DNA from 2 places in the Sporacetigenium sp. TC11 genome. Region 2 is predicted to be linked to the other one. Evidence: a T-box and tRNA genes for the amino acid it is inferred to sense, from the RefSeq annotation. Region 2 holds a T-box; the other holds one or more tRNA genes.
What was found. A T-box is a leader RNA that pairs with one kind of tRNA and senses whether it is charged. The one in region 2 lies ahead of leuS (leucine--tRNA ligase), so its partner is inferred to be a tRNA-Leu.
Positions count from the first base shown of each region.

Region 1 (6,592 bases), on a different contig from region 2:
CTTCATATTATGTAAAGAAATTGGAAACTATCTACTCGAGTTTTGTCGTTACTACATCTAGAAATGAAGATGAGAGGTGAGAATATGAGTTATATAGGACTATCAACATTTAGCGTAGAATCATTAATCAGTTATATAACAAATAACGTAGAGAAAGCAAATAAAATAGAAGATATAACTATTTATTATAAAAAAATCTTTGACTATGCCATTACCTATATTAACGATATTGAATACGACGAAGAACTTAAGTATAGATTTGATAATATCCTAAAATGTTACGAAGGTTTTTTAAGACTACACGGGAATATTAAGTATACGGATACAGAATCAATATCTATATTTAACTATTCTTATACATTTTCAGATGCCATAATCATGCTTAAAGATGTTATACTATTAAATCCAAACGATAAATCAACTTATTTTTTATTAGGAATATGTTACGAGTCCAAAAATCAATATCCTAAGGCCATAGAAAGTTATAAAATGTCTTTAAGTCTATCTAATGAAATTTGGACTTACTATTGGCTCTCTAGATGTTTTTATAAAAGCAATATGCTCGATGAAGCCTTAAAATGTCTAAGTGAAATATTAGATAACGTCAACGGTGAAAATATAAGCAAACAATATTTGGATATATATGAATTCAAGGGGTTGATATTACAAAAGCAAAATAAATTTGAAGAAGTAATACTAAATTGTTTTGATGCAAAAAAATATCTTGAATTGTCTAAAACATTATTTGATGATGCAAAATTTAGTTCTATTAGGCTTTTAGATAAAGTAACTACTGATTGCAAAAAAAATTATGAAGGTAAAAACTATGATAATTTACTGGTAGACCTATTACAATGTTTTGATATATACTATTCATTAGGCATTAATGACCTTGATTTCAGAAGTTATATACATTATGTAAAAGTATCATACGAAACTGATATTTCTGATATACCTTTTTCAGGTATGTTAGAATACAAGGATTGTATAAATTATATAAGAGAAATTCTATTCAATAGACGAGATTATAAAAATTTATTCAATATACAGCTAAAAATAAATCATCTCAATAGTTTAGTTAGATTTCCAGGGTATATAAACTTAATATCTTTAATATCTAAATTGTTAAATGATATTAAAACTGACAAATTTTCATTTGGGCAAAATAAGTTTCAAGGAGACGATATATATATATCTAATTCACTTAACTCACCAATTGTATTCACTTCTATACAAGATAGACGTATAGATTTAATAGATATATTAGATGAATGTTTAGAAATTGAACCTCAAAATAAATACTTATTTTTATTTGAGAAAGCCAAATTACTACAAGAATCAAATCTTTATGATTATGCTTTAGTTTGTTATTCGCTTATAATAGATGAACATTTTGATAAAAATAAAATAGATTTTTATTTATCTAGTGAAATACTAGTTGATAATGAATATATAGATATAGCTTTTAAATCTTTAGATGAAAAGTTAAAAATCCTAAATATAATTTATGGAGATGAGTCTAGAGAAATTTATTTATATTTAAATGAACTATGTAATATATACGATAAATATATACAGTATATACTTAAAGATACCAATATAAAATATGAAAAGATGTATTCCCAAGCATTAAATTACTGTCGTAAAATACTTAATCTAGTAAAATCAAAAAAAGAACTCCAAGAGGTTTGGAAGTTAAAAGAAGAAGAAATATTTTTTAATTATGTAAAAACGCATATTTCTATAATAGACTGTGAAGCAAATTTTATATACGATCCTAATAGCGAAAGTATTATAACTAGGCACTATAACTTTGATGATGAAGGATTAAAGTTATACGACGAATTAATAAAGCTAAACCCTAACAATCCCATGTTTTACTATTATAAAGGAATTCGATTGGCTTCCATAATAAACATTCAAAAAAAGAAAAATTACGGAATGGATTTATCGCATTTTACAATGAATAAAAGTAAGAATAAAAATGCAAAAAACCCTACAACCGAAAGATTTAAAAGTGTAATATACTATATTAAAAATAAAAATATCTATGATGAATTACTATCTTTATATATAAAAGCATACAACCTAGATAAAACTAATGAGGATTTTATAAATCATATATTAGATCTTTTAGAAAAATTAGTTAAGTACAATAATTTTCTAAAATATAATAAAGAAAAAACAAAAAAGTATCTTAAATAAAATAAGCCTACTTATTTAAAGTAGGCTTTCTTTTATATTTTTTCCATATATCCACTTGGATGGAATTTATATATATCTCCATTATATTTGTCTACAAAAAATCCAATATCTCCATCTACATTTGGCAAGAATAAATACCCCTTATATCCTTTATCTTGTAAAACTTCTTTAAACATTGTTTCATCGCCTTGATATATATAATCAACATTGGAATTATACTGTATTAGTAAATTTTTGGCATCTTCAACAGTGAATTCTTTTTTAATATTTTGATTATTAACTTCATTTAAATCCTTATTTGCTTTATTACTTTCAATTAAATTTTCATTGTTTATATTAACAGTTTCATCTTGTTTTTTGATATCTTCACTACCACTTTTTGGTTCATCAACTGCAACTTTTGATTCTTCAACTATAACTTCTGTTTTTGTATCAGTTTCTGAACTAACAACACTTTTTGGATGTGCTTCTATGCTAGAATACCAGTATAACCCCATACCCGAAAAAATTACAATTAACAACGATATTCCTAATTTCTTAATACCTTTTCTCATTTTATTCACCCCTATAAACTTTTAGTATATATCGATTATGGTCATAATAATTAAATATTATTCTCAATACTTATAAATATCATTTTTATATCGTCTATCTGAGCAAATTGTACATATTTTATATTTTCAATATCTTTGTCTTCTATTAATAATGGATCAACAACTACTATTTTCACATCAGAATCTCCAGATGCATCTAGTGTTTTATCTACAAGTTTAATAAAATCTACAGTACTTATAGAGTCTTCTTTACATCCACATAACATTAAATTCCCAGATCTATAGTGTTCTAGAATCCCCTTTATACCCCATAGTTCTTGTCCTTTATTTATACATACTACTTCTGCACCCATATTCTGACCCTTTATAATTTTATCCTTTAACTCTGATAATTTCATTCTATTATCCCCCTCGTATAATAATCTTTATATAATTGTACGAAAAAAAGATCACTTATATTCCACTATATTTATTTTAAAAACAAAAAAAGAACTTGTCAGTGACAAATTCTTTTTATATACATTATTATATTGGCAGGGGTGGAGGGATTCGAACCCCCGGCGCACGGTTTTGGAGACCGACGCTCTACCAGCTGAGCTACACCCCTATTTTTGGTGGACCTTCAGGGACTCGAACCCCAGACCTACCGGTTATGAGCCGGGCGCTCTAACCAACTGAGCTAAAGGTCCAAAAATAAAAAAATGGCGGAGAGGGTGGGATTCGAACCCACGGCCCCTTGCGGAGTCACTGGTTTTCAAGACCAGCTCCTTAAACCACTCGGACACCTCTCCGTTTTATTATGGTGCGGGTGGAGGGACTTGAACCCCCACGCACAAGGCGCCAGATCCTAAGTCTGGTGCGTCTGCCAATTCCGCCACACCCGCATATGGAGCTAGTGATAGGAATCGAACCTACAACCTGCTGATTACAAGTCAGCTGCTCTACCGTTGAGCCACACTAGCATATTTTTTGTATCGCTTGACAAGTTATATAATATCACCTTTTTTATATGTGGTCAATATTATTTTTTCAAAAAAATTTATATTTTTTTAAAAAAATTAGGACTACTATTATTGTAGTCCTATGAATTATATATACTTTTTTATACCTTGTTTTAATATGTTGTTATAATCTATATATGGATAAATATCTTCTTTAAATAAATTACTAAATGTTAAAAATTCATCCATCGTTAGATCTTCTATATTTTTATTGTTCTCTTCACAGTATAAAACTATATTTCCAACTACTTTGTGTGCATTTCTAAATTCCAATCCTTCTTTAACTAAATAATCCGCAACTTCTGTAGCATTTAAAAATCCTTTTTTAACAGCCTTTAACATCTTGTCCTTATTTACAGTTAATGTATCTAATACCCCATTCATAACTGATAAACATGCTATAGTTGTATCTAACGAATCAAAGAAAGATTCTTTATCTTCTTGCATATCTTTATTATAAGCAAGAGGTAATCCCTTCATAGTAGTAAGAAGTGCCATCAAGTCTCCATATACCCTTCCACATTTACCTCTTATAAGTTCACATGCATCTGGATTTTTCTTTTGTGGCATTATTGATGAACCAGTTGAAAATTCATCACTCATAGTTACAAATTCAAATTCCTTAGAACTAAACAGTATTAGCTCTTCACTCAATCTAGATAAATGCATCATTATTAAAGAAAAATTACTCATCATTTCTATTAAATAATCTCTATCTGAAACACCATCTAAATAGTTATCTACAGGTTTATAAAAGCTAAGCAACTTTGTAGTTACACTTCTATCTATATCATAAGTAGTTCCAGCTAATGCACAACACCCAAGTGGATTTTCATTTAGCATATCTATTGAGTTTAATATTCTCTTTTTATCTCTAAGGAACATAGAATAATAAGCCATAACGTGATATTTAAATGTAACAACTTGAGCTCTTTGTAAATGAGTATATCCTGGCATTATATAAGGATTTTTGTCCCCTAATTTTTTTATAGTTAAAAGTAGTTCATCTATTTTATTCACAATTGAATAAGCGTATTTTCTAGCATACATCTTTGTATCCACAGCTACTTGGTCATTTCTACTTCTAGCTGTATGAAGTTTTTTACCTAGTTCGCCTATTCTTTTTATAAGGTTAGTTTCAACAAATGAATGAATATCTTCGTAGTCACCTTCTATAATAAGACTTCCATTTTCTATATCAGCCAATATACCACTGAGGCCTTCTTTTATCTTATTTGCTTCTTCTTCATTTAATATATTACAACTACAAAGCATATTTACATGTGCTATACTTCCAGTTATATCTTCAAAGTACATTCTTTTGTCAAAACCAAGGGAGGAATTGAAATCCTCCATTAGTTTACTTTCTGAATTCTTAAATCTGCCGCCCCAAAGTTTCATATTATCACCTACTTGTTAGTTTTCATAGATTTTATCTTAAGTGGTAAACTAAATAAGTTTATAAATCCTTCAGCATCTTTATGATCATAAAGTTCACTATTACCAAAAGATGAAATACCATGGTCATATAATGCATTTTCAGTAAATATACCTGCTGGTTTTATATTTCCTTTGTATAACTTAACTTTTACAGTACCAGTTACATTTTCTTGTGTTTTTTCAACAAATGCATCTATTGATTCTTTTAATCCGCCAAACCATAAACCATTGTAAATTAACTCAGCATACTTCATAGATACTATTTGTTTGAAATGAAGTGTATCTTTTTCTAAAGTTGCACTTTCTAAGATATTATGTGCTTCATATAATATAGTACCACCTGGAGTTTCGTATACTCCTCTTGATTTCATACCTACTAGTCTGTTTTCTAGTATATCTATAATACCTATACCATGTTTAGCTCCTAAATCATTTAGATTTTTTACAAGTTCTACGGGAGCAATTTCTTTTCCATTTATTTTCTTAGGTACACCTTTTTCAAAGTATATTTCTATATACTCAGGAGTATCTGGTGCATCCTCAGGGTCAACGCATTTTTTATATACATCTTTATTATGTTCATTTTCTAGACATTCTATGTCTCCACCTTCAGTAGATATATGCCAAAGGTTAGCATCTACTGAATATATCTTTTCCTTTGTAACTGATATAGCTATTTCCTTTTGTGCAGCGTATTCTATAGCATCTTCTCTTGATTTTATATCCCATACTCTCCAAGGAGCTATTATTTTTATAGTTGGGTCAAGTGCTGCTATTGCTGACTCAAATCTAACTTGGTCATTTCCCTTACCTGTGCATCCGTGGCATATATACTTTGCCCCTTCTTTATGAGCTATTTCAACTAACTTTTTAGCTATTATAGGTCTTGCTAAAGAAGTTCCAAGTAAATATTTCCCCTCATACTTAACTTCTGCTTTTATAGCTTTATAAAGAGCTTCTGTTACAAATTCTTCAGTTAAATCTTCTATATAAACTTTAGAAGCTCCACTTATATAAGCTTTCTTTTCTACAGCATCCATATCTTCTTCTTGACCTACATTTGCACAAGCCGCAATAACTTCCATGTCATAATTTTCTTTTAACCAAGGTACTATTATAGATGTATCTAAACCACCAGAATATGCTAATACAATTTTTTCTTTCATTTTTAACTCCTCCTATTAAAATTATTATTATTTTATATTGAGTATCAATTGAGAATTCAAAGTAATTACTATACAATTTTTATTTATATGTTATAATCTAAAATGGATAATTTATTTTTTATTTTTTCTTAAGCAGATGGAATATGGCGTATTTCATTTGCTATTTTTTTGCCCTAGTAATTTACATCACCTCCTAAAATATTTTTTGCTAATTTAGTCAATAACC
Region 1 covers NZ_JBYVNY010000011.1:556-7,147, forward strand. Annotated here, with positions in the region: gene ACUSRV_RS13765 (hypothetical protein) at 1-80, shown strand, start outside; gene ACUSRV_RS13770 (tetratricopeptide repeat protein) at 85-2,205, shown strand; gene ACUSRV_RS13775 (hypothetical protein) at 2,238-2,759, opposite strand; gene ACUSRV_RS13780 (hypothetical protein) at 2,810-3,157, opposite strand; tRNA gene ACUSRV_RS13785 (tRNA-Trp) at 3,291-3,366, opposite strand; tRNA gene ACUSRV_RS13790 (tRNA-Ile) at 3,372-3,448, opposite strand; tRNA gene ACUSRV_RS13795 (tRNA-Ser) at 3,462-3,550, opposite strand; tRNA gene ACUSRV_RS13800 (tRNA-Leu) at 3,560-3,643, opposite strand; tRNA gene ACUSRV_RS13805 (tRNA-Thr) at 3,647-3,721, opposite strand; gene argH (argininosuccinate lyase) at 3,848-5,161, opposite strand; gene ACUSRV_RS13815 (argininosuccinate synthase) at 5,170-6,366, opposite strand.
Region 1: it has a tRNA-Leu gene. The T-box ahead of leuS (leucine--tRNA ligase) is inferred to sense a tRNA for this amino acid. The anticodon was not compared.

Region 2 (8,211 bases):
AAAACTAAATATTCAGCTCAGCCAGGAGAAAACGGAAAAGGAAAGAAAATGCACGGAAAGTATGCAGAAGATCTAGTTTTAAGAGTTCCACCGGGAACTATAATAAGAGATGAGGCTACTAACTTAGTTATAGCCGACCTAAAAGAAGCTGGAGATAGAGCTGTAGTTGTAAAAGGTGGTAGAGGTGGAAAAGGTAATTGTCATTTTACAACTTCGGTAAGACAAGCACCTAACTTTGCACTACCTGGAACTGAAGGAGAAGAAAAATCAGTTATACTTGAACTTAAGATGATAGCTGATGTTGGACTTTTAGGATTCCCTAATGTAGGTAAATCAACTTTCTTATCTGTAGTAACTAAGGCTAAACCAAAGATTGCAAATTACCATTTTACAACTTTAACTCCAAACTTAGGAGTTGTTGAAACTAAATATGGAGATAGTTTTGTTCTTGCTGATATACCTGGACTTATTGAAGGAGCTGCTGAGGGAATAGGCTTAGGTCATGACTTCTTAAGGCACGTTGAAAGAACAAAGGTACTAATCCATATAGTAGATGTATCTGGAGTAGAAGGAAGAGACCCTATAGAAGATTTTGATAAGATAAACAATGAACTTAATTTATATAACGAAAAGTTAGCGTCTAGACCACAAATAGCAGTTGCAAACAAAATGGATTTACCAGATGCACAGGAAAACTTTGAGATATTCAAAGAAGAGCTAGAATCTAGAGGACATAAGGTATTTGCTATGTCTGCTGCTACTCGTCAAGGGATAGATGATGTTATAACATATGTTTCTCAGCTTCTAAAAGAAGTTGAAGACGTAGAGTTAGTATCTGAAGAAGAAATGTATAGAGAAGAATTAGCTCCAGAAACTAATGAAGATCAAATAAGTATAGAAGTTGATGAAGATGGAGTATACGTTGTTACAGGTAAAGCTCTTAAGAGAATATTATATTCTGTTAACTTTGACGATATGGAATCTCTTCAATACTTCCAAAAAGTTATGGAATCTAGAGGAATATTTGATAGATTAAGAGAAATGGGAATAGACGACGGAGATTCTGTTAGAATATACGACTTAGAATTTGAATTCTACGATTAAAAAGAGGTGGCAAAATGTTAAAAGGAAAGAAAAGATCATATTTAAAATCTATAGCTAATGGACTTAAACCTATAACTCAAATAGGTAAAGAGGGAATCAGCGAGGCATTTTTAGAACAATTAGATAATGCATTAACATCTAGAGAAATAGTAAAAGTTACTATATTAGATAATGCAGGTCTTGATGCTAAAGAAACAGCAAATTATATATGTGAAAAATTAAGAGCAGAATTTGTTCAAGCCATAGGTTCTAAATTTACTATATATAGAAAAAATCACGACAACCCACAAATAATTTTTCCAAGATAATAAAAGCTGGTATATACCAGCTTTTTTAAATTTCCAACCTTTTGTTTGAGCAACGGGCCTGCTTTCCAAGGTAGTTGGCGATATGAGCAAAGTGAATTTTAATATTCATATTCTTCATAATTTAATAACTTACTAAGTACTCTCTTTACTGTATCGTATTCAAACCCTTTGGAAGTTAGATGTTGTGCAATTTTTCTATATATTTTAGTCCTTTCTTCATTTTTAACTCTTTCATATCTTTTTTTAGCTAAATACATGGCATTTTCAAATTCTATATTTTCATCAACCTTAGATACAGCATCATTTATAGTATTTTTATCAATACCTTTAGTATATAGATTTTGTTTTATTCTGTTTTTTCCATATTTATTTAATTTCACATTTGTATTTGTTATTTTAGAGGCTAAAGTTTCATCGTTTATAAAATTGTATTTCTTTAAGAAATCAATAACATTATCTACAACATCTTCATCGAAATTATTTAATAACTTGATCTTTAAATTTTTTTCGGATTGATCACATTTAGAAAGTATGGTCAAAGCTTTATTTTTAGCTTTTATATACATTTCTTGGTTTAAAAATTCCTTTAATTTTTCTTCATCTATTTCTTGGCCTTTTTTAATTCCTAGAGTATATACTATTTCTTTGTAAACACCCATAAAAAATTTATCATCTAAATATATATTAACTCTATCTTCATTTTTTTGTTGTACTTCTATTTTTGTTATTATGGACATAATATCCTCCTTAGTCAAAAGTATATATAATAAGATTATACCTAAATAAACTATTCTATATAATAACATTTAAAGTATATGTAAATCAAATACAGGACTAATATTTATTTTATGTATAATAATAAACTTAGAATTATATTTTATTCTGTTATAGTATGGTAATAAATGTTAAAATAGAAGAGATACTATAAACAAAGGAGAATGTTTATGAATATAGATTTATTGGTAAAGGAATCTATAAAGGCAAACCTAGCTAAAAACAAAAAAAGAAGTAATTTCAAAAAAATTGGGATAATGGGTGGTACATTTGATCCTATACATTATGCTCATTTGGCTACAGCTGAATTTATAAGAATAAAATATCAATTAGATAAAATACTATTTATACCATCTGGAAATCCACCACATAAAACTAATAGAACTATTATAGATAAATATCATAGATATAATATGGTTCTTTTGTCTACAATGACTAATGAAAAATTTGAAGTGTCTTCAATAGAAATAGATAAAGATGAAAAAACTTATACAGTAGATACATTAAGACAACTAAATATTATATATCCAGATTCAAAACTTTACTTTATAACAGGTGCAGATGCTATATGTGATATAGAGTCTTGGAGAGATGTAGAAGAAAACTTCAAACTGGCTACATTTATTGCAGCTACTAGACCTGGAATAAGCTTGCTAAAGGCTCAAGATAAAATAGAGAAATTAAGAGAAAAATATAATGCAAATATACTTACTATATATGTTCCATCTCTTGATATATCATCTACTTATATAAGAGAACAAATAAAAGAAAATAATTCAGTTAGGTATTTAATACCAGAAAATGTGGAAAAATATATACATGAAAAGCTATTGTACAAATAGGGGAGATTTAAATGGAAATAAATAAAATTAAAGAAAAATTAAAGACAATGTTGCCAGAAAAAAGATTAATTCACTCTTTAAATGTAGTTAAGGAATCTATGAAATTGTCCAAGATATATGAAATAGATGAAGAAAAATGTATTATAGCAGCACTACTTCATGATTGTGCTAAGTATTTTACTAAAGAACAAGTATATTATTATGTAAGTGAGTACAATATAGATTTAGATGATATGGAAGAAGATGACATATCTTTATCTCATAGTATTATAGGTTCTTATATAGCAAAATATAAATTCGATATAGTTGATGAAGAAATTTTAAATGCAATAAGATATCATACAACAGGTAGAGAAAATATGTCTTTACTTGAAAAAATAATATATATAGCTGATTTAACAGAAGAGGGAAGAAAATATCCAGGATTAGATAAACTTAGAGAAAAAGCTTACAACAAGGAGCTAGATGAAGCTTTACTTATATCTTTTAACAATACTATTAAATATGTTATAGATATTGAGAAATTGATACATCCTAGAACTATAAAAGCAAGAAACTATATACTGAAAAACAAATAAAACTTAATATAATACTATAATATGGCATTTTGTGGTATAATATCAAACAGTGTCTTTATTAAACAACAGGAGGTAAATGAATGATAAACAATGAAAATATATCTGTAGAACAAATGTTAAAAATAGCATATGATGCAATAGATGACAAAAAAGGTGAAGATATAACTGTATTAAATATAGGTGCAATATCAACTTTATGCGATTATTTCGTTATAGCAAGTGCATCTTCTCAAAGACAAGTAAAAGCTATAGCAGACAATGTACAAGATGAATTAACAAAATTAGGAATAGAGCCTAGAGGAAAAGAAGGCATGACTGCTCAAGACTGGATATTGTTAGATTATGGAGATATAATGGTTCATGTATTCTACAACGAAGAAAGAGCTTTTTATAACTTAGAAAGATTATGGAGAGATGCACCACAGATAGATGTTGACAACTTAAAATAAAAGTGGTATTATATGAAATTATATTAAGAAAATTCCAAATTTATCAAATAGTCTAGAGTAGTAAAAGAAATATATTTTTACAGAGAGCTAGTGGTGGTGAAAACTAGCAAAATATATCTTTGAACTTGCTAGAAATATCTATTTGGCCTTGGTAGGCTTAAATACTAACTAAGAGGGCTATAATTATAGCCAATTAGGGTGGTACCGCGAGAATGAACCCTCGTCCCTAACCATAGGGATGGAGGGTTTTTTGTTGTTTAAATTTATATATAGGGAGGGTAAAAAATGTCAGTTTACAATTTTAAAAACATAGAACAAAAATGGCAACAAAAATGGGAAGACAAAGACCAATACAGAACAGTAGAAAGCGAAAAGCCGAAATATTATACTTTGGAAATGTTTCCTTATCCATCAGGTAAAATACATATGGGTCACGTTAGAAACTACTCTATAGGAGATGTTGTAGCTAGATTTAAAAAAATGGAAGGATATAATGTACTTCATCCAATGGGATGGGATTCATTTGGTCTTCCAGCAGAAAATGCAGCTATAAAACATGGAATACATCCAAATAAATGGACAAATGAAAACATAGATGATATGAAAGACCAATTAAGGTTATTAGGTCTTAGTTATGATTGGGATAGAGAGGTAGCAACTTCACTTCCTGATTATTACAAATGGACTCAAGAGATATTTTTAAGATTCTATGAAAACGGACTTGCATATAAAAAGAAATCATATGTTAACTGGTGTCCATCTTGTCAAACAGTTTTGGCTAATGAACAAGTTGTAGGTGGATCATGTGAAAGATGTGACTCTGTAGTTAATAAAAAGGATTTAGAACAATGGTACTTAAAGATAACAGATTATGCTGAAAGACTTTTAAATGATTTAGATGGGTTAGATGGATGGCCTGAAAAAGTTAAAACTATGCAAAAGAACTGGATAGGAAAAAGTACAGGTGCAGAAATTGACTTTGATGTAGAAGGATATAATAAAAAAATAAAGGTATTCACAACTAGACCAGATACTGTATACGGTGTAACTTATATGGTATTGGCTCCAGACCATGAATACGTTAAAGAGTTTGTTGTTGGAACACAGTATGAAAAAGAAGTAGATGAATTTGTTCAAAAAACAAATAAAATGACTGAAATAGAGAGAACTTCTACTGATACAGAAAAAGAAGGGATATTCATAGGAAAATATGCTATAAATCCAGTTAATGGAAATAAAGTTCCAGTTTGGATAGCTAACTATGTATTATCTGATTATGGCACAGGTGCTGTTATGGCAGTTCCAGCCCATGATGAAAGAGATAATGAATTTGCACAAAAATATAACTTAGAAATAATAGAAGTTATAGATGAAAATAATAAGATGATAAATTCAGAAGAATTCAATGAAATGGATAATGCTAAAGCATTTGAAAAAATAGTTGAAAAAATAGCATCAGAAAATAGAGGTCAGAAAACTGTTAATTATAGATTAAGAGACTGGTTAATATCAAGACAGAGATACTGGGGATGTCCAATACCAGTAGTATATTGTGATGATTGCGGAACTGTACCAGTAGATAGAAGTGATTTACCAGTTCTTTTACCAACAGATGTTGAATTTACAGGTACTGGAAAATCGCCACTTACAACATCTAAGGCCTTTATGAATGCTACTTGTCCTAAGTGTGGTAAAGAAGCTACAAGAGAAACTGATACTATGGATACATTTATAGATTCTTCTTGGTATTTCTTAAGATTTATAGACCCACACAATACTGAAGAACCTTTTTCTAAAGATTTAGTACAAAAGTGGATGGCTGTTGATCAATATATAGGTGGGGTAGAACATGCTATACTTCATTTATTATATTCAAGATTCTTCGTTAAAGTATTCAAAGATTTAGGTATGGTTGATTTTGACGAACCATTTAAAAACCTATTAACTCAAGGTATGGTATTAAAAGATGGAATTAAAATGAGTAAGTCAAAAGGAAATATAGTAGCCCCTCTTGAGATAATAGAAAAATATGGAGCAGATACTGCTAGATTATTCGTTTTATTTGCAGCACCTCCTGAAAGAGATTTAGATTGGTCAGAACAAGGTGTTGAAGGATGTTTTAGATTCTTAAACAGAGTATATAGATTGGTTGATGAATTAAAGGATGTAGCTAATACTAATGTAGATTTAGGTAAATTATCTAAAGAAGATAAAGAATTAAGATACGTAATAAATGCTACATTAAAGAAGGTTACAGAAGATTTAAACAGAAAATTTGGATTCAACACTGCTATATCTGCCTTAATGGAATTAGTAAATGAAATGTATAAATATAAAGAACTTGAAAATAGAAATGAAGCTATAATGAAAAATGGTATAGAAACTATAATAACTATACTTGCACCATTTACTCCACATATAGGAGAAGAATTATGGAAGATGGTAGGAAATGAAGGCAGTGTATTTGATATTCAGTGGCCAAAATATGATGAAAAGGCACTTGTAAAAGATGAAGTAGAAGTAGTAGTTCAAATAAATGGTAAGTTAAGAGGGAAATTAAATCTTCCTTCAGATATATCTAAAGAAGAGATGGAAAAGATAGCTATGGAAGATGAAAAAATAAAATCCTTAGTTGAAGGTAAGACAATAATTAAAGTAGTTGGAGTTCCTAAAAAATTAGTAAATATAGTAGTTAAATAAAGTATAAAATATTAATTAATGTTAAAAGATAAAGGTGTACTAAATGCATCTTTATCTTTTTTTATGTTGAAAAATATATATTAAAATGAAATTGTAAATTTTTTGATAAATTTTAATATTATAAAAAACCGTTTTCTGTTGCAATTTGTCAAAAAAGGTTGTAAGATGATATTGGGATAAAAAAATAACAAAATTTAAAATTTAATTTATATATTAGGGAGTGAAAATAATGTCTATAGTTACATTACAAGATGTACAAACAGCTAGAGAAACTATAAAACATATCGTTAAGAAAACTGATTTATTAGAAAGTACTAAATTAAGTGAAGAAACAGGAAATAATGTATACTTAAAACTTGAAAACTTACAAAAAACAGGTTCTTTTAAAATAAGAGGGGCTTGTAATAAAATAGCTAATTTAACTGATGAAGAAAAGGCAAACGGTGTTATAGCTTCAAGTGCTGGTAACCATGCACAAGGGGTTGCACTAGGAGCTCGTATGAGTGGAATAAAGTCAACAATAGTAATGCCTGCTACTGCACCACTTGCAAAAGTAACTGCTACTAAAGGATATGGAGCAGAAGTTATATTAAACGGTTTAGTATATGATGATGCTTATGCAAAAGCAGTTGAAGTACAAAAAGAAACAGGAGCAACTTTCTTACATCCTTTTAATGATAAATATGTTATAGCTGGTCAAGGAACAATAGCTTTAGAAATATTTGAAGACTTAGAAAACGTTGACACTATATTATGTCCAATAGGTGGAGGCGGTATAATAGCTGGTATAGCTGTTGCTGCTAAGGCTATTAAACCAAGTATAAAAATAGTTGGTGTTCAAACTGCTAACATCCCATCAATGAAAGAATCTTTAGCAAATGGAGAAGTTACAACAGCTTTCAATGCTACAACAATAGCTGATGGAATAGCTGTTAAAACTCCTGGAGATTTAACTTTTGAAATAATAAAAGAATTAGTTGATGAGGTTATAACAGTAGAAGAGGAAGAAATATCTCATGCTATGTTATTCTTATTAGAAAAACAAAAAATAGTTGCTGAAGGATCAGGAGCTGTATCTGTAGCTGCATTAATAAATGGTAAATATGAAGCTAAAGGCGAAAACATTGTATGTATAGTATCTGGTGGTAATGTGGACGTTAACATGACTTATAGAGTTATAGATACTGCTTTAGCTAAAGAAGGAAGAAGATATACATTTGAAACAGTTGTAGAAGATAGACCAGGTGGATTAGCAGAATTAACAAAGGTTATCGAAACAACTAAAGCAAATATATTAGCTGCAAACTTAACAAGATTGTCATCTGGAACAAAATTAGGAACTCAAAAGGTTGAAATAGTTCTTGAAACAATTGATAGAAATCATATAGCTGAAGTTAGAGATGCTGTAATGAAAGCTGGATTTAATATATTTGAAATATAATATAAAATATTTGAG
Region 2 covers NZ_JBYVNY010000003.1:178,141-186,351, forward strand. Annotated here, with positions in the region: gene obgE (GTPase ObgE) at 1-1,104, shown strand, start outside; partial or broken gene ACUSRV_RS06820 (YhbY family RNA-binding protein) at 1,119-1,406, shown strand; gene recX (recombination regulator RecX) at 1,511-2,149, opposite strand; gene nadD (nicotinate-nucleotide adenylyltransferase) at 2,357-3,028, shown strand; gene yqeK (bis(5'-nucleosyl)-tetraphosphatase (symmetrical) YqeK) at 3,040-3,606, shown strand; gene rsfS (ribosome silencing factor) at 3,705-4,055, shown strand; T-box leader at 4,100-4,286, shown strand; gene leuS (leucine--tRNA ligase) at 4,341-6,755, shown strand; gene ilvA (threonine ammonia-lyase) at 6,985-8,196, shown strand.